One region of the Sphingomonas sp. S6 genome, then DNA from elsewhere that is predicted to be linked to it. Evidence: predicted binding sites of a transcription regulator. Region 1 holds the regulator's gene; each other region holds the start of a gene.
The links. The regulator LexA, encoded in region 1, represses DNA repair genes until DNA is damaged. The targets are predictions, from matches to a motif close to GTTCCNCNCTTGTTCT.
Positions count from the first base shown of each region.

Region 2: the regulator LexA is predicted to act here: its motif matches at 3,742-3,757, upstream of recA (recombinase RecA).
Region 3: the regulator LexA is predicted to act here: its motif matches at 3,413-3,428, upstream of ACGVWT_RS12010 (UvrD-helicase domain-containing protein).

Region 1 is NZ_JBIEOE010000001.1:159,579-166,232, reverse strand. Features, by position in the region: gene ACGVWT_RS00830 (molybdopterin molybdotransferase MoeA) at 1-583, shown strand, start outside; gene lexA (transcriptional repressor LexA) at 642-1,334, shown strand; gene ACGVWT_RS00820 (ComEC/Rec2 family competence protein) at 1,758-3,839, opposite strand; gene gltX (glutamate--tRNA ligase) at 3,953-5,371, shown strand; gene ACGVWT_RS00810 (citrate synthase) at 5,388-6,654, shown strand, end outside.
Region 2 is NZ_JBIEOE010000001.1:398,717-405,370, forward strand. Features, by position in the region: gene ACGVWT_RS01870 (electron transfer flavoprotein-ubiquinone oxidoreductase) at 1-1,096, shown strand, start outside; gene ACGVWT_RS01875 (tetratricopeptide repeat protein) at 1,068-2,684, shown strand; gene ACGVWT_RS01880 (4-(cytidine 5'-diphospho)-2-C-methyl-D-erythritol kinase) at 2,681-3,511, shown strand; gene recA (recombinase RecA) at 3,834-4,907, shown strand; gene ACGVWT_RS01890 (class I SAM-dependent methyltransferase) at 5,286-6,122, shown strand; gene ACGVWT_RS01895 (glutathione S-transferase family protein) at 6,119-6,654, shown strand, end outside.
Region 3 is NZ_JBIEOE010000006.1:177,432-184,085, forward strand. Features, by position in the region: gene ACGVWT_RS12000 (hypothetical protein) at 1-164, shown strand, start outside; gene ACGVWT_RS12005 (glycine zipper 2TM domain-containing protein) at 353-895, opposite strand; gene ACGVWT_RS12010 (UvrD-helicase domain-containing protein) at 1,124-3,409, opposite strand; gene ACGVWT_RS12015 (MFS transporter) at 3,656-4,954, shown strand; gene ACGVWT_RS12020 (hypothetical protein) at 4,938-5,231, opposite strand; gene rsmD (16S rRNA (guanine(966)-N(2))-methyltransferase RsmD) at 5,250-5,786, opposite strand; gene ACGVWT_RS12030 (pseudouridine synthase) at 5,783-6,654, opposite strand, start outside.

The DNA.
Region 1 (6,654 bases):
CCGGGCGATGCTGGCGGCCCTGCTCGCCGATCTGCCGGTCGAGCTGATCGACCTCGGCATCCTGCCCGATGACCTCGATCGCCTGCGCGAAGCCTTCGCCCGCGTCGACGCAGACCTGCTCGTCACCACCGGCGGCGCGTCGGTGGGCGACCACGACCTCGTGCGGCCGGCGCTGGAGGCGGCGAGCGGCGTCATCGATTTCTGGCGGATCGCGCTGCGGCCGGGCAAGCCGATGATGGCGGGACGGCGCGGCGCGATGCAGGTGCTCGGCTTGCCGGGCAATCCGGTATCCGCCTTCGTCACCGCCATACTCTTCGTCAAACCGTTGATCGCGCACCTTTCTGGTGCCGCGGACCCGCTGCCGCGCAGCACGATGGCGATCCTGGGCGAAGACCTGCCCGCCAATGGCGCGCGCACCGATTATCTGCGCGCGGAACTGCGCGACGGCCGCGCCTATGCCTCGACCATTCAGGACAGTTCGATGCTGCTGACGCTGGCGCGCTCACACTGCCTGATCGTGCGACCGATCGATGCCCCCGCGGCGCGCGCGGGCGACTCGGCGGAAATCCTCGTCATCGCTTGACGCCCCACGAATTGTTCCCTAGAAGTTCCGCGTCTGTTCTGACGGGGAAGGACCGCTTATGCTCACGCGCAAGCAGCACGAGCTTGTATGCTTCATCAACGACCGGCTCGAGGAGACGGGCATCTCGCCGTCGTTCGAGGAGATGAAGGACGCGCTCGACCTCAAGTCCAAGTCCGGCGTCCACCGCCTGATCAGCGCGCTGGAGGAGCGCAACTTCATCCGCCGCCTGCCCAACCGTGCTCGTGCGCTCGAAGTGCTGCGCATGCCGGAACGCTCCGAACGCAAGGCGCCCGAAACGCCCGCGCTCGCGGCGCCGCCGAGCGCTCCGGCCACGGGCAATGTGCGTCCCGCCCCCTCGCCAGCAAATGACGTCGTCGAAATCCCGCTGCACGGCCGGATCGCCGCCGGCGTGCCGATCGAGGCGTTCGAAGGCAGCTCGATGCTCGCCGTCCCCGCGGCGTTGCTCGGCACCGGCGAACATTATGCGCTCGAGGTCTCCGGCGATTCGATGGTCGAGGCCGGCATTCTCGACGGCGATTACGCGCTGATCCGCCGCACCGACATCGCCCGCGATGGCGAGATCGTCGTTGCGTTGATCGAGGACAGCGAGGCGACGCTCAAATATTTTCGTCGCGAAGGCGCGATGATCCGGCTCGATCCCGCCAACCGGGCCTATGAACCCCAGCGCTACGTCCCCTCGCACGTCCGCGTGCAGGGCAAGCTGTCGGGCATCCTTCGCCGCTACGACTGATGCAAGGCCGCCGCGGCGACGGGGCGTACGACCCTGTCGTTCGTGTGACTTTTGTGACTTTCAAACGGCCCCTTCGACGTCCCGTTGAGGGGGGCGTATCAGGATTTTAGATTCTTTGCCCGCAGGTTAGGACGGTAACGCCAGCCGTCTCTGGAGTTTGATCCATCGCCGTTGAACCAGGCGTCATCCCAGCGAAGGCTGGGATCTTCCGATGATAGCGGGCGACAGGAGCCGCAAGAGGCCCCATCTTTCGCTGGGGCGACGGCTCTGTGGAAATGGGTCAGGCTCTAAGGCGGTATGACATCAGGTTGATCAAGTGGCATCATCGCGAGCGGAGCGAAGCAAGGGGCGGCTCAGCGTTGGGCCCTCCTACTACAGAGCGGCATGCCCGTCGCGAGGGATCAGCGCGCCGGCATGGCGTGATCAGAACGGGATCGCCGGCGTGGTGCCCTCCGTCCTCGGCGGCGCCACCTTTGCCCCGACCAGCCACGGATGCCGATCCCCGGGGTGCATCACCGTGCGCACCCGCCCGCTCGCCAGGGTCAGCATGACGCCACCGGTCCGTCGCAACACTGGCGCATCAAGCCGCAGCCAGCGCGGCCGGCACGCACGCGGCAGGCGCCGGTCGCTCACCACCACATCCGCCGCCTGACAGGCTACAACCAGGTCCTTCCACGCAAGTTGGTAACCGCTGCGGGTCGCCAGCACCCGAAACCGGCGCCCCTGCCCGTCGATCGTCGCCACGCACGCATCGCGGCTGCACCGGGCCTCCGGCAGATCGTCGAGCAGCCATGGCTCGCCATCGGTCCCGCCATTTTCGGCGAGCATCGCCCGCGTATAGTCCCCGGCACGATCGCGCAGCAGCGCCAGCCGACCGCCCACCCGGATCGCCATATGTCGCCCGTCCCCCGTCACCAGTAGGTCGGGTGGCGGGGTCGACGCCGCCCAGACGGCGCCGACGACGATCGGCAGCACGCCGACCCAGCGCACCCGCGTATTCCACAGCGCCAGCCAGAGCCCACCGGCGATCATCGCCAGAAACGCCCCCATTGGCATCGACGGCACCGCCAGCGACGCGCCCGGCGCATCCGCCACGACATGCGCCAGCCACAGCAGCGCCCGCAACGGCCCGTCGGTCAGCCACCACAAAGGCCCGCCCAGCCCGATCGTGTCGAGCAGCAACGCGCCCGCCTCCAGCGGCATGACGACGAACGTCGTCAGCGGAATGGCGATGATATTGGCGGCAGCCCCGTACAGGCCCGCCTTATGGAAGTGATAGACCGCGATCGGCATCAGCGCCGCCTCGACCACCACGCCCGTCAGCAGCAGCGACCCGAGCCCGCGCAGCAAACGCCGCGTGCGCGACTCCTCGCGCGGCTCGAACCATCCGCGCACCCGCGGATGCTCATGGAGCGCAACGATCGCCACGATCGCGGCGAACGACAGCTGGAAGCTCGGCCCCACCAGCGCTTCCGGCCGCACGGCCAGCACGACCATCGCACCTGCCGCAACCAGCCGCAGCGTCATCGCCTCCCGCCCCATCGCCAGCGCCGCCAGCACCAGTAGCGCGGCGACGCACGACCGGATCGTGGGAACCTGAGATCCGGTGAGCAACGTATAGCTGATGGCAGCCAGCGCCCCCATCCCCGCGGCGACCAACGGCAACCGAACGCGAATGGCGAGCCACGACCACAGCGCCAGCAGCCGCAACGTCAAGACCATCGTCGCCGCCACCGCCGCGGTGATGTGCAGCCCGCTGACCGACAGCAGATGCGCGAGTCCCGCACGCCGCATCGCCTCCGCATCGCGCTCGCTGATCGCCCCCTCGTCCCCGGTCGCCAGCGCCGCCGCGATGCCGCCCCGGCTCCCTTCCAGCCGATCCGTGATATGGGCAGTCAGGCGCCGCCGCAGGCTGCCCTCCGACGCGCCGGGCGACAGCAACTCCACCGGCGCGAACCCCCGTCCGGTCGCGCCAATTCCGGCGAACCACGCCGCCCGCGCGAAATCATAGGCTCCCGGCACCGACGCCGCAGCCGGCGGCATCAGCCGCGCCCGCAGCCGGATCCGCGCCGCCTCACCCAACCCCTTCGGCACATCGTCGGTCGACAGGTTGACCCGCACCCGCGGCGGCAATCCCAGCCCCGGATCGCTCTCGATCGTCAGCCGCACCAGATCGCGCGCGACGAGCGCCTCCATCCCGGTCACCCGCCCGGTCACGACGGCGACGACCGGCCGCGCCAGTACCGGTGCCGCGACCTGCTCCGCGCGCCACCACGCGGCCGCCACGCCCGCCGCGACCATAATACCGCCGACAGCGACGCTATGCGCCGCCCGCCCGCCCCGCCCGATCGCCGCCGCAGCGCAGGCCATGGCCAGCGCCGCCAGCATTGCGGCGATCCACTGGTTCGGGTCGGGCATCAGGAACCAGCCGCCGGCGCCGGTCCCGAACGCAACCGTCACCCACAGCGCAATACGATCGCGTTCCGCGTCCAGCCACGCTTCCATACGATCGCGCAACCGATGCCACCCCCGGGGCATTTGAAGGCGCACGGAGCGCGTGCTAGAGGCCGCGGCGGCTGAACTGGCCATCAGGTTTCAAACTTTGGGAGCAAGCGCGGTTGGGCGCAACAGTTGAAAATCGTTCGGGCGACGGCGCGGGAATAGTCACGCGATTCGCCCCCTCGCCCACCGGCTATCTGCACCTCGGCGGCGCGCGTACCGCGCTGTTCAATTGGTTGTACGCGCGTCACCACGGCGGCACGTTCCTGCTGCGGATCGAGGATACCGATCGCGCCCGCTCGACGCAGCCGGCGATCGACGCGATCCTCGCCGGTTTGCAATGGCTGGGCATCGACTGGGACGGCGACGCCGTCTTCCAGTTCGCGCGCGCCGACCGCCATGCCGAGGTTGCGCATCAGATGGTGGCGAACGGCCATGCCTATCGCTGCTATATGACGCAGGACGAGATCGCCGCGCAGCGCGAGGCGGCCCAGGCGGCGAAGCAGCCGCTGCGTATCCGCTCGCCCTGGCGCGATGCCGATCCGGCCACCGCGCCGGACGGCCAGCCCTTCGTCGTGCGCCTGAAGGCGCCGCGTGAGGGCGCGACGACGATCGACGACCAGGTACAGGGGTCGGTGACGGTCCAGAACAGCGAGCTCGACGACCTCATCCTTCTGCGCTCGGACGGCACGCCGACCTATATGCTCGCGGTGGTGGTCGACGATCACGACATGGGCGTGACGCACGTGATCCGCGGCGACGATCACCTCAACAACGCCTTCCGTCAGCTGCCGATCTACAAGGCGAATGGCTGGCCGGAGCCGGTCTACGCGCATATCCCGCTGATCCACGGCACCGACGGCGCCAAGCTGTCGAAGCGCCACGGCGCGGTGGGGATCGAGGCGTATCGCGACGAACTCGGCATCCTGCCCGAAGCCTTCGACAATTACCTGCTCCGTCTCGGCTGGGGCCATGGCGACGACGAGATCATCAGTCGCGAACAGGCGACCGAATGGTTCGACCTCGACGCGGTCGGCAAGAGCCCGTCGCGCTTCGACTTGAAGAAGCTCGAAAACCTCAACGGCCATTACATCCGTGCCGCGGACGACGCGCGACTGGCTGGATTGGTCGCGGGGATCGGCGGCTATACCGACGTCGATCTGCTCACCCGCGCGATGCCGGTGCTGAAGGCGCGCGCCGCCAACCTCAACGAACTGAGCGAGGGCGCCGCTTTCCTGTTTGCGGTCCGGCCGCTCGCCATGGATCAGGCAGCTTCGGACCTGCTGACCGCCGACGCTCGAACGCTCCTCGCTGCGCTGCACGCCGCGCTTGACGCGGTGCAGCAGTGGGATCAGGAGACAATCGAAGCAGCGGTACGGCAGGTGGCGGACAGCACGGGCGTGAAGCTCGGACAGGTCGCCCAGCCGCTCCGCGCCGCTCTCACCGGGCGCAAGACCTCGCCCGGCATTTTCGACGTGCTCGCGTTGCTCGGCAAAGAGGAAAGCCTCGGCCGCATCGCGGACCAGATGCAAGTCTGATAGGAAGGACAACCAGATGACCGAAGCCGCAAAGGTATCCGTGAACGGCAAGGATTTCGACTACCCGGTCATGTCCGGCACTGTCGGACCGGACGTCGTCGACATCCGCAAGTTCTACGCGCAGACCGGGGACTTCACCTACGATCCGGGTTTCACCTCGACGGCGTCGTGCCAGTCGAAACTGACCTATATCGACGGTGACGAAGGCGTTCTGCTGCATCGCGGCTATCCGATCGGCGAACTCGCCGAACAGTCGAGCTTCATGGAAGTCGCCTATCTGCTACTGAACGGCGAGCTGCCCTCGGCGGATGAGCTGACGGGCTTCACGAACACGATCACGCGCCACACCATGGTGCATGAACAGCTCGCGGCGTTCTTCCGTGGCTTCCGCCGCGATGCGCACCCGATGGCGATCATGTGTGGCGTCGTCGGCGCGCTGTCGGCTTTCTATCACGATTCGACCGACATCCACGATCCGGTGCAGCGCACCATCGCCTCCCACCGCCTGATCGCGAAGATCCCGACGATCGCGGCGATGGCGTACAAGTACAGCGTGGGCCAGCCCTTCCTGTACCCGGACAACTCGCTGTCCTACACCGGCAACTTCCTGCGCATGACCTTCGGCGTTCCCGCCGAGCCGTATGAGGTGAACCCGGCCGTCGAAAAGGCGATGGACCGCATCTTCATCCTCCACGCCGATCACGAACAGAACGCGTCGACCTCGACCGTGCGTCTGGCGGGTTCGTCGGGCGCCAATCCGTTCGCGTGCATCGCGGCGGGCATCGCCTGCCTCTGGGGTCCGGCGCATGGCGGCGCGAACGAAGCCGCGCTCAACATGCTGCGCGAGATCGGCACGCCAGAGCGTATCCCTGAGTTCATCGCGCGCGCCAAGGACAAGAACGATCCGTTCCGCCTGATGGGCTTCGGTCACCGCGTCTACAAGAATTACGACCCGCGCGCGACGGTGATGCAGAAGACCGTGCGTGAGGTGTTCGACGCGCTGAAGGTCAACGATCCGCTGTTCGACACCGCGCTGCGGCTCGAGGAGCTGGCGCTGTCGGACGATTACTTCATCGAGAAGAAGCTGTTCCCGAATGTCGACTTCTATTCGGGCGTCATCCTGTCGGCAATCGGCTTCCCGACCGAGATGTTCACCGTGCTGTTCGCCCTCGCCCGCACCGTCGGCTGGGTCGCGCAGTGGAACGAGATGATCACCGATCCCGACCAGAAGATCGGCCGTCCGCGTCAGCTGTACACCGGCCCGACGCAGCGTTCGTACGTTC
Region 2 (6,654 bases), 240 kb from region 1:
AGAGGGTTGCCGCGGACACCTCACGAAGGAAGTGATCCGCACCTTCGACCTGGCAAAGGACAGCGATCCGCAGGTCTATGGCCTAGGCGTCAAGGAATTGTGGGACATCGATCCGGAGTTCCACCAGCCCGGCCGCGTCATCCACACGCAGGGCTGGCCGCTGGGCGACGACGCCAATGGTGGCGGCTGGCTGTACCATCAGGCGAATGGCCAGGTCAGCCTCGGCTTCGTCACCTGGCTCAACTATTCCAACCCCTACATCTCGCCGTTCCAGGAGATGCAGAAGTGGAAGACCCACCCCGAAATCGCTGCGATCCTGAAGGGTGCCAAGCGCGTCAGCTACGGCGCGCGTGCGATCAGCGACGGCGGGCTCCAGTCGATTCCGAAGCTCGTTTTCCCCGGCGGCGCGCTGATCGGTGACAGCGCCGGTTTCCTCAACGTGCCGCGCATCAAGGGCACGCACACCGCGATGAAGAGCGGCATGATGGCCGCCGAAGCCGCCGCCGACGCGATCCTGTCGCAGCGTCAGCATGACGAACTGGCCGCTTACCCCGAGGCGTTCGAGCACAGCTGGGTGAAGAAGGAGCTGTCGATCGTCCGCAACGTCGTGCCGCTGGTCAAGAAGTTCGGCGATTTCCTAGGGTCGGGTCTTGCCGGCATCACGATGTGGCTCGAACATTTCGGCCTCAAGATGCCCTTCACGATGAAGCATCATCCGGACCACGAGACGCTCTGGCGCAAGGATCTGGTGAAGGCCCCGGTCTACCCGAAGCCCGATGGCGTCCTGACCTTCGACCGCCTGTCGTCGGTGTTCCTGTCGAACACCAACCATGAGGAGGACCAGCCTGTCCATCTGACGCTGAAGGACCCCAACGTCCCCGTCGAATACGATCTGCCGCTCTACGACGAGCCTGCGCAACGCTATTGCCCGGCCGGCGTTTACGAGATCGTCGGGCAGGAGACGGGCGATCCCAAGTTCGTCATCAACGCGCAAAACTGCGTCCACTGCAAGACATGCGACATCAAGGACCCCACGCAGAACATCAACTGGGTGGTGCCGGAGGGCGGTGGAGGCCCCAATTATCCCAATATGTAAGCGTCTGATCTTCGCATCGGTTCTGAGCATCGCGGCCGCCGCGCCCGCTCAGGCCGATGCGGCTCGCCGCACCGATCCGGTCGCGGACTATATGCAGGCCCGCGTCGCCGATGCGGACGGCGACGTCGCCACCGCCATCGCCGGTTACGCCCGCGCGCTCGCCGCCCGGCCCGGCGATGCTACGGTGGCGTTGCGTGCCTACCGCCAGGCGCTCGCCGCGGGCGACATCCCGCTCGCCACCCGCGCCGCCGCGGTGCTGCGCGACCAGCCTGGCGCGCCTGCCGACCTCGCGCTGCTTCCCCTCGCGCTCGCCGCCGCCCGCAACGATGCGGCAGGGGCCGAGGCCGCGACGCAAACGCTGGCGCGCACACCGCTCGCCGTCATGGTGCCCTCGCTGCGCGCCTGGATCGCTTATGCCGCCGGCCGCGATCCCGCCCCCGCCATAACCAGCGCCGGGAAAGACCCCGTCACCCAGCGCCTCGCCGCCGAAACCGCGGCGCTGCTCCAGATCGCCCGCGGCGACACGGGGCAGGGGCTGAAGACCGTGCAGGCCCTCCGCGAAACCGGTTCGCCCGTCGACCTGCGCCTGTCCGCCGCGCAATTGCTGTTCGGCACCGGCCATGCCGACGAGGCGCGCGCACTGCTCGCCGGCAACGACCCCGCGCTCGCCGCGCTCCGTCAGGGTGCCGCCGCCAAGCCGACACTCGCCTATGGCGTTTCGCGCCTGCTCGCCCGCGTCGCCGGCGACCTCGTCGACCAGGACGTCGCGCCGCTCTCGATCGCGCTCACCCGCACCGCGCTCATCGCGTCGCCCGCCAACGATCGCGCCCGCCTGCTGCTCGCCCAGGCGCTCGCGGGGGAGGATGCGACCGATCAGGCGCTCGCGACGCTCGACGCCGTGCCGGCGTCCAGCCCGTTCGCGTCCACCGCCGTCGCCGCGCGCATATCGATCCTCGCCCGCGCCGATCGCACCGCCGACGCCCTCGCACTCGCCCGCCGCGACGCCGAACGCGCCGACGCCGGCCCCGCCGCATGGCAGCTCTACGCCGATCAGCTCAGCACCGCCGGCAATTATGCCGAAGCCGCCCGTTGGTATCGCCGCATCGCCGAGGCGCAGCCCACCGCGTGGAACGCCTGGCTGCAATATGGCGGTGCGCTGGAGCAGGCGGGCGACTGGCCCGCCGCCCGCGCGGCGCTGCAAAAGGCGGTGGCGCTCGCCCCCGCCGAGCCGCTCGCGCTCAACTACCTCGGCTATGCGCAAGCCGAACGCCGCGTCGACGTTCCCGCGTCGATCGCGATGCTGGAGCGCGCACACGCCGCCAAGCCCGACGACGCCTCGATCGCCGATTCGCTCGGCTGGGCGCTGTTCGTCAACGGCGACACCACGCGCGCGCTGCCGCTGATCGAGCGCGCCGCCGAGGCGGAACCCACCAATGCCGAAATCGCCGAACATCTCGGCGACGTCTATTGGGCGCTGGGCCGCCGTTACGAAGCCCGCTACGCGTGGCGCGCCGCGGCGCTGACCGCCCCGGCCCAGGATGCCGCGGCGCTTGCCGCCCGGATTGCACAAGGCCCGCCCGCCCGATGATCGTCGAAGCCGCCCCCGCTAAGATCAACCTCGCGCTCCACGTCCGCCACCGCCGGCCGGACGGCTATCACGAGCTCGAAACGCTGTTCGCCTTCGCGGCCGACGGCGACACGGTGACGGTCGTGCCCGCCGACACTGACAGCTTCGCCATCACCGGCCCGTTTGCCGCGGCACTCGAGACGGCCTCCGGCCCGAACCTCGTGCAAAAGGCCGCCAGCGCTTTCCGCGACACGTTCGGCATCGCCCGGCATCACGCGATCACGCTCGACAAGCATCTCCCCATCGCCTCAGGGATAGGCGGCGGTTCGGCCGACGCCGCCGCGACGCTACGCGCGCTCGCCCGCTTGCACGCTATCGCGCCGGGAGACCCGCGTCTGTTCGTCCTCGCCGAAACGCTCGGCGCCGATGTGCCCGCCTGCCTCGACGGCCGCACCACCTTGGGCACCGGCAAGGGCGAGGCGTTGGTCCCCATCACCGGCCTCACCGGCACGCCGTTGCTCCTCGTCAACCCCGGCGTCGCGGTCAGCACCGCTGCCGTCTTCGCCCGCTGGGACGGCACCGACCGCGGCGGCATAGCCGGAGAGGGTGCCCTCTTCACCCGCGCCATCGCCGGCCGCAACGACCTGCAACCCGCCGCGCTCGCACTCGCCCCCGTCATCGCCGACGTCCTGTCGCTCCTCGAACTGGCAGAGGGCGTCCGCCTGGCGCGCATGTCCGGCAGCGGCGCCACCTGTTTCGCTCTGTTCGCGGACGGGGGTACGAGAGACACGGCTCGTGACGCAGCCGCGGCCAAGGGCTGGTGGACCCTAGCCACGACCCTGACGTAAAGGCCTAGCCCTCCCGTTCCCCAACCGTCATCCCAGTGCAGGCTGGGATCTTATAGTTGCAGCGCACCACCAGCGCCGAGAAAGACCCCAGCCCGCGCTGAGGTGACGCCCAAGGCCCCAAACAGCCGCTGCACACGCGCAACCCCTCCGCGCCCCCAGCGCCTCCGCGCTTCGCGCCTTCGCGTCTTCGCGCGCACCATATCCCACCAACCCCATGGCCAAAAACCAAAGTTCCCCTCTTGTTCTCATGGAACAAACATCGTACATACAGAACAGACGCGTTGCTCATGCCGCGCGCTTGCTCTAGCGAGGAACCCTCCCGATGGCCGCCAATCTGAAAGTGATCGACACCGGCATGGCAACCGCAAACGCAGACCGTCAAAAGGCGCTCGACGCCGCCCTCGCGCAGATCGACCGCGCCTTCGGCAAGGGCAGCGCGATGAAGCTCGGTCAGAAGGAAACGATGCAGGTCGAGGCGATCTCGACCGGCAGCCTCGGCCTCGACATCGCGCTCGGCGTCGGCGGTCTGCCGCGTGGCCGCGTGATCGAGGTCTATGGCCCTGAATCGTCGGGCAAGACCACGCTCGCGCTGCATGTCATCGCCGAAGCGCAGAAGAACGGCGGCACCGCCGCCTTCGTCGACGCCGAACATGCGCTCGATCCCGTCTATGCTAAGAAGCTGGGCGTCAACATCGACGAACTGATCGTGTCGCAGCCCGATACCGGCGAACAGGCGCTCGAAATCACCGACACGCTCGTCCGCTCGAACGCGATCGACGTGCTGGTGGTCGATTCGGTCGCCGCGCTTGTCCCCCGTGCCGAAATCGAGGGCGAGATGGGCGACAGCCACGTCGGCCTTCAGGCCCGCCTGATGTCGCAGTCGCTGCGCAAGCTCACCGGCTCGATCAGCCGCTCGCGCTGCATGGTGATCTTCATCAACCAGCTGCGCATGAAGATCGGCGTGATGTACGGCAACCCGGAAACGACGACGGGCGGCAACGCGCTGAAGTTCTACGCCTCCGTCCGCCTCGACATCCGCCGCACCGGCGCGATCAAGGATCGCGAGGAAGTCACCGGCAACACCACGCGTGTGAAGGTGGTAAAGAACAAGGTCGCACCGCCGTTCAAGCAGGTCGAATTCGACATCATGTACGGCGAGGGCATTTCGAAGATCGGCGAGATCCTCGACCTCGGCGTCAAGGCGGGCCTCGTCGAAAAGTCGGGCAGCTGGTTCTCCTACGATTCGGTGCGGATCGGGCAGGGGCGTGAGAACGCCAAGAACTATTTGCGCGAAAACCCCGAGATGGCCGACCGCCTCGAAAAGGCGATCCGCCAGCGCACCGAAAAGGTCGCCGAGGAAATGATGGCCGGACCGGAAGCCGACGACGATCTGTGATCGCCGCGCCATCCGATCGGATGCTACGGGGGGGCTCGCCGGCAACGGCGGGCCCCTTTCGCATGGGATACTCCGGACGATGACGTATCCTCCACTTCGTCCACTTCCACGCTCGTTTTGGCGGAAAATGGGTTGGGGGCGTAATCCGTATAGCCCCTCACGCCTCGCCCGCAGCCGGATGAGCGGGGCAGGTGTCGTTCCTGCCCGATCCACACTCACCACGTCACCCTGGACGTGTTCCGGGGTCCACCGTGCGGCACGGGCACAGTTGAAGACTCAAGCCTCGCCCCCGCGGCTGAGTGGACCCCGGAACACGTCCGGGGTGACGCAGAGCAAGGGGCAGACGTGCGCCCACCCCACCAAGACCGGACCCACCCCATGACCTCCGCCACCGACTGGACCGGCCGCGTCGGCCGCACCTGGGCCGCCGAATGGCAGCGCACCGACCGCTCCTTCGCCAACCTGTCGCCGCATCTCGACGCCGCGATCCGCACCGCCGCCCCCGCCGGCCCCTTCCACGCGATCGACATCGGCTGCGGCGCCGGCGCCACCAGCCTCGCACTCGCCGACGCGCGTCCCGACGCCACCGTCACCGGCCTGGACCTGTCCGCCGATCTGATCCGGACGGCGCACACCCGCGCCGGCGACCGCGGCACCGTCACCTTCCACGCCGGCGACGCCGTTGCGATGGTCCTGCAACTCCCACCCGCCGACCTCATCGTCTCGCGCCACGGCGTCATGTTCTTCGCCGACCCCATCGCCGCCTTCACGGCGCTGCGCACCGCGGCCAATTCAGGCGCCCGCCTCGTCTTCTCCTGCTTCCGCGATCGCCGCGACAATGTCTGGGCATCCGATTTGATCGAGCAGGTCACCGGCACCCGCCCAGAGGTCGCCCCCGGCTACGCCCCCGGACCCTTCGGGTTTGCCGACCAGGCGGCCACCGCCACGATCCTAGAATCGGCAGGCTGGACGGTCGACAGCGCCACCCGCATCGATTTCGCCTATGTCGCCGGGGCCGGCCCCGATCCGGTCGCCGATGCCGCCGATTTCTTCCACCACATCGGCCCGCTCGCCTCGGCGCTCAAGGACGCCGCCGATCCGTCGCTCGACGACCGGCTCAAATCGGCATTGAAGCGTTATGCAGCCGACGGCATCGTCGCGCTCCCGGCCTCCGCCTGGATCTGGCGCGCGACCGCAACAGGGGAACAGCCATGATCATCGTCCACCATCTCGAAAACAGCCGATCGCAGCGCGTGCTGTGGATGCTCGAGGAGCTGGGCCTGCCCTATCAGGTCAAGCGCTACGAGCGGAACAAGAAGACGATGCTCGCGCCGCCCGAGCTGAAGCAGGTCCACCCCTTGGGCAAATCGCCGGTGATCGAGGATACCGACGGCGGCCACGTCATCGCCGAAACCGGTGCGATCGTCGAATATCTGGTCGAGAAGGCCGATGGCCGCCTGGGCGCGCCCGCGCACCGCGACTCGGCGCTCCGCTACCGCTTCTGGCTGCATTATGCCGAAGGCTCGCTAATGCCGCCGCTGTTGCTGAAGCTGGTGCTCAGCCGCGTGCCGCTGATGGGCAAGGCCGCGGTGAAGCGCATTCAGCCGATGATCGACGTCCATCTCGACTATGTCGAATCGGAGCTGAAGCAGCGCCCATGGTTCGCCGGCGACGCGATGACGGCCGCCGACATCATGATGAGCTTCCCGTTGGAAGCCGCGCGCAGCCGCGCCGGCCTGGACGCCTC
Region 3 (6,654 bases), on a different contig from region 1:
AGCGTGACGGCAAGCCGCCGCGCGAGGAGAAACTGGGCACGTTCAAGCTTGACGGCCTTGGCGATCCGACGCTGACCGCGAACAGCTTCCGCCCGAGTGCGTTGTTTGAGCCTGAGGCGGAGAAGTATGTCGGCGTGACGCTGATGGCGGTGGAGCTGGGGTAAGGTTCGGTAAAGTTACGGGTGACGCAGACTCTCCCGTCACCCCGGACGTGTTCCGGGGTCCACCGGGCCACCCGGGGAGGGCAAGAGCCTCCGGCCTCCCCCTCGCCGCAGAGTGGACCCCGGAACGAGGCCGGGGTGACGAAGCGTGAGGGGCGGGGGCGCACGGTTGCCCGCGCGCCCCATCCTTTTTAGCGGCAGCGGACCTGCGACTGGTTCTGGTCGATCGCCTTGCCGGCGAGCGCGCCGGCTGCGCCGCCGAGCAGCGTGCCGACGATGCGGCTGCGGCCGCCGTCGATCACATTGCCCAAGATGCCGCCCGCGGCGCCGCCGATGACGAGGCCGGTCGTGCCGTCGCTGCGCTTGCAATAGTAACGGCCGTCATTGCCGGCATAGACACGCTCGTCCGCGCTGAGCACGCGCTCGCGATAATTGTCGCCGCTGCGATAATAACGCGACGGGTCGTAGCCGTTTTCGTCGCGGTCACCGGGGTAGCTGTTGTTGTTGTTGTAATAGCCCGCGGCCGGCGCTTCACGATAGCCGCCGGTGCCGGTGTAGCCGCTGCGGGCCGAGCGGTAACGGTCGACCTCTGCGCGATAGCGGGCGAGTTCGGCGTCGAAGCGCTGCTGCGCGGCGTTGAAGCGCGCCTCGTCCTGCGCCGACTGGGCGACGACCGGAGTGGCGGCGGTGAGCGCGGCGGCCGCAGCCGCGGCGATCGACAGCGATTTCAGCATGGCGATGGTCCTAAACTAGCTAGTCCGTTGATTCGGACCCGTAACGGCCATACGCGGAATGCCCCCTGCCGGTTCCTGAACGGGCGTGGTGGGGAGCGAACACCGGGTTGTTGCCGCGGAATGCGCCACGGTCGTCCGTCATTGCGAGCGCAGCGAAGCAATCCCGGGCGTCCTAGTCCGTCTCTGGAGCGCTTCGCTGCGCTCGCAATGACGGGATGGGGGCGATGTTCACCCGATCGTGACGAAGCTGTCCATCACCCGCTTGCGGCCAGCGGCTTCGAAGTCGATCTCCAGCTTGTTGCCCTCGATCTCCGCGATCGCGCCATAGCCGAATTTTTGATGGAAGACGCGCATGCCGACGCTGAGGTCGCTGCGCCCCTTGTTGCCGATGCTGACCGCACTTGCCCGGCTTTCCACGATCCGCGTCGGCTGGGTGGTGAAGCCGGAGCCGGACCCCGCTGCGCGCTGCCAGCCCGGGCCGCGACCGGTGCCCCGCGCGACATTGGCGAAGGGATCGGCGCGCTCGCTCCAATTGGCGCGCCACAGGCTTTCGCCGCCCGACATGGTGGTGTCGCTGTCGGTATGGTCGGGCGGCAATTCGCCGACGAAGCGGCTGGGGATGCTGGACGTCCACTGGCCGTAGATGCGGCGGTTGGCGGCGTGCAGAATCGTCGCGCGGCGCCGCGCGCGCGTGATCGCGACATAGGCGAGGCGGCGTTCCTCCTCCAGGCTGCGCGTGCCGCCTTCGTCGATCGCGCGTTGCGAGGGGAAGAGACCCTCTTCCCAGCCGACGAGGAACACGGTGTCGAATTCGAGCCCCTTGGCGGCGTGGATCGTCATGATCGTGACCTCGGGCGCCTGCACCGCGCCTTCCTTGTCCATCACGAGGCTGACGTGTTCGAGGAACGCGCCGAGCGATTCATATTCTTCCATCGCGCGGACGAGTTCGGACAGGTTTTCGAGCCGCCCGGATGCCTCGACCGACTTTTCGGCCTGCCACATGGCGGTATAGCCCGATTCGTCGAGCATCTGCCGCGCCAGTTCGGCATGCGGCAGGTCGCGCGCCCGGTCGCGCCAGCGGGCGATGTCGCCGACGAAATTGCCGAGCGCGCGGCGCGCCTGCGGGGTCAGTTCGTCGGTGTCGAGAATGCGCGCCGCGGCGATGGTAAGCGGCACACCTTCCGCGCGGGCAAGCTGGTGGATCTTGGCGATCGCCTTGTCGCCGAGGCCGCGCTTGGGAACGTTGACGATGCGTTCGAAGGCGAGATCGTCCGACGGCTGGTTGACGATGCGCAAATAGGCGAGCGCATCGCGGATTTCGGCGCGTTCGTAGAAGCGATAGCCGCCGACGATGCGGTACGGCATGCCGATCGAGATGAAGCGGTCTTCGAACTCGCGCGTCTGATGCTGCGCGCGGACGAGGATGGCGATATGGTCGAGGGGGGTGCCGTTACGCTGCGCGGCCTCGATCTCGTCGCTGACCCGGCGCGCTTCTTCCGGCCCGTCCCAGACGCCGAGTACGCGCACCTTTTCGCCCACGTCGAGCTCGGTCCACAGCGTCTTGCCGAGCCGCCCGCCGTTATGGGCGATCACGCCCGACGCGGCGCCGAGGATATGCGGCGTCGACCGGTAGTTCTGTTCGAGGCGGATCACCTTGGCGCCGGGAAAATCCTTCTCGAACTTAAGGATGTTTTCGACCTGCGCGCCGCGCCACGAATAGATCGACTGATCGTCGTCGCCGACGCAGGCAATATTCTTGCGCGTCTGGGCGAGCAGCCTCAGCCACAGATACTGGACGATGTTGGTGTCCTGATATTCGTCCACCATGATGTATTTGAAGCGCTCCTGATAGGTGCGCAGCACATCGGCATGGGTCTTCAGGATGGTGAGCATGTGGAGCAGCAGGTCGCCGAAGTCGCAGGCGTTCACGCTGCGCAGCCGCGCCTGATATTGCGCGTACAGCTCGCCGCCGCGCCCGTTGGCGTAGCGTTCGCTTTCGCCGGCATCGATATCGGCGGGGATGAGGCCCCGGTTCTTCCAATCATCGATCAGGCCGGCGAGGCTGCGCGCGGGGAAGCGCTTTTCGTCGATGTCGGCAGCGACGATCAGTTGCTTGAGCAGACGCAGCTGGTCGTCGGTGTCGAGGATGGTGAAGTTCGACTGCAGCCCGACCAGCTCGGCATGGCGGCGGAGCATCTTGGCGCCGATCGCATGGAAGGTGCCGAGCCACGGCATGCCCTCCACCGCGTCGCCCACCATCCGGCCGACGCGCTCGCGCATCTCGCGCGCGGCCTTGTTGGTGAAGGTGACGGCGAGGATTTCGGAGGGCCACGCCTTGCGCGTCCACAGCAGATGCGCGAGCCGCGCGGTCAGCGCGGCGGTCTTGCCCGTACCCGCGCCGGCCAGCATCAGCACCGGGCCTTCGGTGGTGAGCACCGCATCGCGCTGCGGCGGGTTCAACCCCTTCAGATACGGCGGATCCTGCAGGGCGGCGGGGGAGGCGGTGTCGGTCACCGGCGAACAGGTAGGGAACGGCGCTTGGCTCGGCAAGCTGCGAGCGCGGGAAGCCCGGAAAAATCGGGGCAGCCACCGGTGCGGCCGCCCCGTAGTTCAGGGAGCATCGGGCGACAGAAAGCCGACCGATACATCGCGACCCACAGGGGGAGGGGAGCCGCGGTGGCATCCCGCTAGCGGCGGAATGTTGCGAAGGGATGGCAACTTTGTTGCCAGATGCCTTTATTTGGGGGTTAGAAGGGCGGCATGAGTCAAGCCCCTGCCGCCGAAGTCCCGGACGCCGCCGTCACGCCAGCCTCGCCGCGCCGGATTTTGACCGCGAGCCTCGTCGGTACGGCGGTCGAATTCTACGATTTCTACATTTACGCCACCGCCGCGGCGCTGGTGTTTCCGGCGCTGTTCTTTCCGGGGGAGAGTGCGTCGGCGCGGCAGATGATGAGCTTCGCGAGTTTTGCCGTGGCCTTCTTCGCCCGGCCGATCGGCGCGGCGGTGTTCGGGCATTTCGGCGACCGGATCGGCCGCAAGTCTACCCTGGTCGCCAGCCTGTTGCTGATGGGCGGATCGACGGTCGCGATCGCCTTCCTGCCGACCTATCAGCGCTTCGGTCTCGTCGCGCCGCTGCTGTTGTGCCTGATGCGATTGGGGCAGGGGCTGGGGCTGGGCGGCGAATGGGGCGGCGCGGCGCTGCTCGCTGTCGAGAATGCGCCGCCGCATCGGCGCAATACGTGGGGCATGTTTCCGCCGCTGGGGGCGCCGGTGGGGTTCATCCTGGCGAATGGGCTGTTCCTGCTGCTGGGGCTGACGCTGAGCGACGATCAGTTTCGTGCCTGGGGGTGGCGCCTGCCGTTCCTGCTCAGCGTGGTGCTGGTAGCGCTCGGCCTGTGGATCCGGCTCAAGCTGACCGAGACGCCCGCTTTCGTCGAAGCGGCTAAGGCGGAGGCGCTGCCCAAGGTGCCGCTCGCGACGCTGTTCGCCGGTCATGGCCGTGCGCTGCTGGCCGGCACCGGCGGGGTGGTGGCGTGCTTCGCGCTCTTCTACCTCGCGACCGCCTTTACGCTGAGCTACGGCACGACGACGCTGGGATATGACAAGACGGCGCTGCTCGGCGTCGAGCTGGTCGCGATCCTGTTTCTGGCCGCGGGCGTGATCGTCGCAAGCGTGCTGGCGGACCGGACGGGGGCGGAGCGGATGCTGGTGATCGGCTTTCTAGGCTGCATCGTCGCCGGCGCGCTGATGGGGCCGATGCTGGGCGCCGGGTCGCTGGTCGTGGTGTTCGCGTGGCTGGCCTTCGCGCTGTTCGTGATGGGCTTTGCCTATGGCCCGCTTGGCGGCTGGCTGCCGACGCTGTTTCCGGCAGGCGTGCGCTACACGGGCGTGTCGATGACGTTCAACGTCGGCGGCATTCTAGGCGGGGCGCTCGCGCCGATCGCTGCACAGGCGCTGGCCGCCCGCGGGCTGTGGTGGATCGGCCTGTATCTGGTCGCGGCGGGTATGGTGAGCCTCGCCGGCCTTGCGCTGTTGCCGCGGGTCAGGACCGCCGGCTAAACCAGCGCGGCCAGCGCGACACGCTGCGCTTGGGGACGTCGGCCTCGGAATAACCCGTCGCGTTGAGCAGGAAACTGGCGAGCAGCAGCGCCTGGTTGCGGCTGAGCACCAGCCGCGTCGTCGCGATCTGCTGATTGTCGAGCGCCTGTGCGGACGGCGTCGTCTGCACCTCCAGCTCGATGCCCTTGGGCAAAGGATGATGCACCCATCCGACCACCGCCTGCGGCCCCGACCGCCGCGGGGCATCGTAATGGTGGGGAATCAACTGCGTCGCCATGGCTCCCTCCTGTTGCGATCAGGCGGCCCGCAACAGTGTGACACGGGCCTTTCCATGCACGCGGCTGGTATCGATGGCGAACCCGGCGACCTCGACCTCCTCGTCGCGTGCGGTCTCTATGCTGACCCAGGTCGCGGCGTTCGTCCAGCCCAGCCGCGCCAATTTATCCAATGCAACCAAGCCTGCACCGGTGCCGTAGGGCGGGTCCATCATGATGAGGTCGAGCGGCGCGCGTGCTGGCCCCAGCGCCATCACCGACCCGCTGCGCACGTCGCCGCGCGTGCCGAGCTTGGCGAGGTTGGCCTTGAGCGCATCCAGCGCCGCACCGTCCTGTTCGACGAACAGGCAGGACGCCGCACCGCGCGACAGCGCCTCGATCCCCAGCGCGCCCGATCCTGCGAACAGATCGGCGACGGCGAGCCCTTCGAAGCTGCCGAGGCGGCTGGTGAGCATCGAGAACAAGGCCTCGCGCGTGCGATCGGCGGTCGGGCGCGTCGCGTCGCCCTTGGGCGCGACGAGCGGACGCCCGCGCCACTGGCCGGCGATCACCCTCACGAGCGGCCCCCGCGCGGTCCGCCCTTCGGCCCGCCCTTGAACCCACCGCTGGGCGGACGCCCGTTCGACGGCCGCGACGATCCGCGACCGCCCGCGGGGCCGCCACGCGCCGGTCCGTCGCCACGCGGGGGGCGGGGGCCGGAGCGGGAGGCGTCGGGCTTGTTCCGGCCGAAGCGGGGCGCATCGCCCAAGCGGTTGCGATCGGCGGTGCGATCGCCGCCACGGTCGTCTGCCCGTTCCCACGGCTTCATCGCCGAGCCACCGGTGGGGACGTTGGCCTTTTCCTCGCGGGGCCGCGCGTCGTTTCGGGTTCGCGTGCGGGCGGCGCGGTCGGTCGTCGCGGGCGTGCGGAAGCCGGGGCGGGGCGCTTCGCCGGTGGCGGCGGAGCGCGGGGTCGACGTGCGGGCCGCGGCGGGGCGTTCCACGCCACCCTCGGGACGCGGGCGCGATCGCGTCGGGCGCTCACCTGTCGTCGTCGGCCGTGCGGTTGCCGGCCGCTCCACGCCACGCTCGGCGCCGCGACGCGTGCGGGTGGTGCGATCGACGCTGGGCGCGGTGCGGAAGCCGGCGCGGGGAGTGGCCGCGATCGGCTCGTCCGGTGCGCCGCCCTTCAGCGTCTTGCGGAAGCCGACGATCTCATGCTGCTTCACCTCGCCGATCCCGCCGACCGGCAGGTCGCCGAGTACGAACGGGCCGTAGCGGGTACGGATCAGGCGGCTGACCTGAAGGCCCAGATGTTCGAGGACGCGGCGGACCTCGCGGTTCTTGCCTTCGGTGATCGTGATCTCGATCCACACGTTGGCGCCGGTGCGGCGCTCGATATTGGCATCGATCGAGCCGTAGCGAATGCCCTCGATTTCGACGCCCT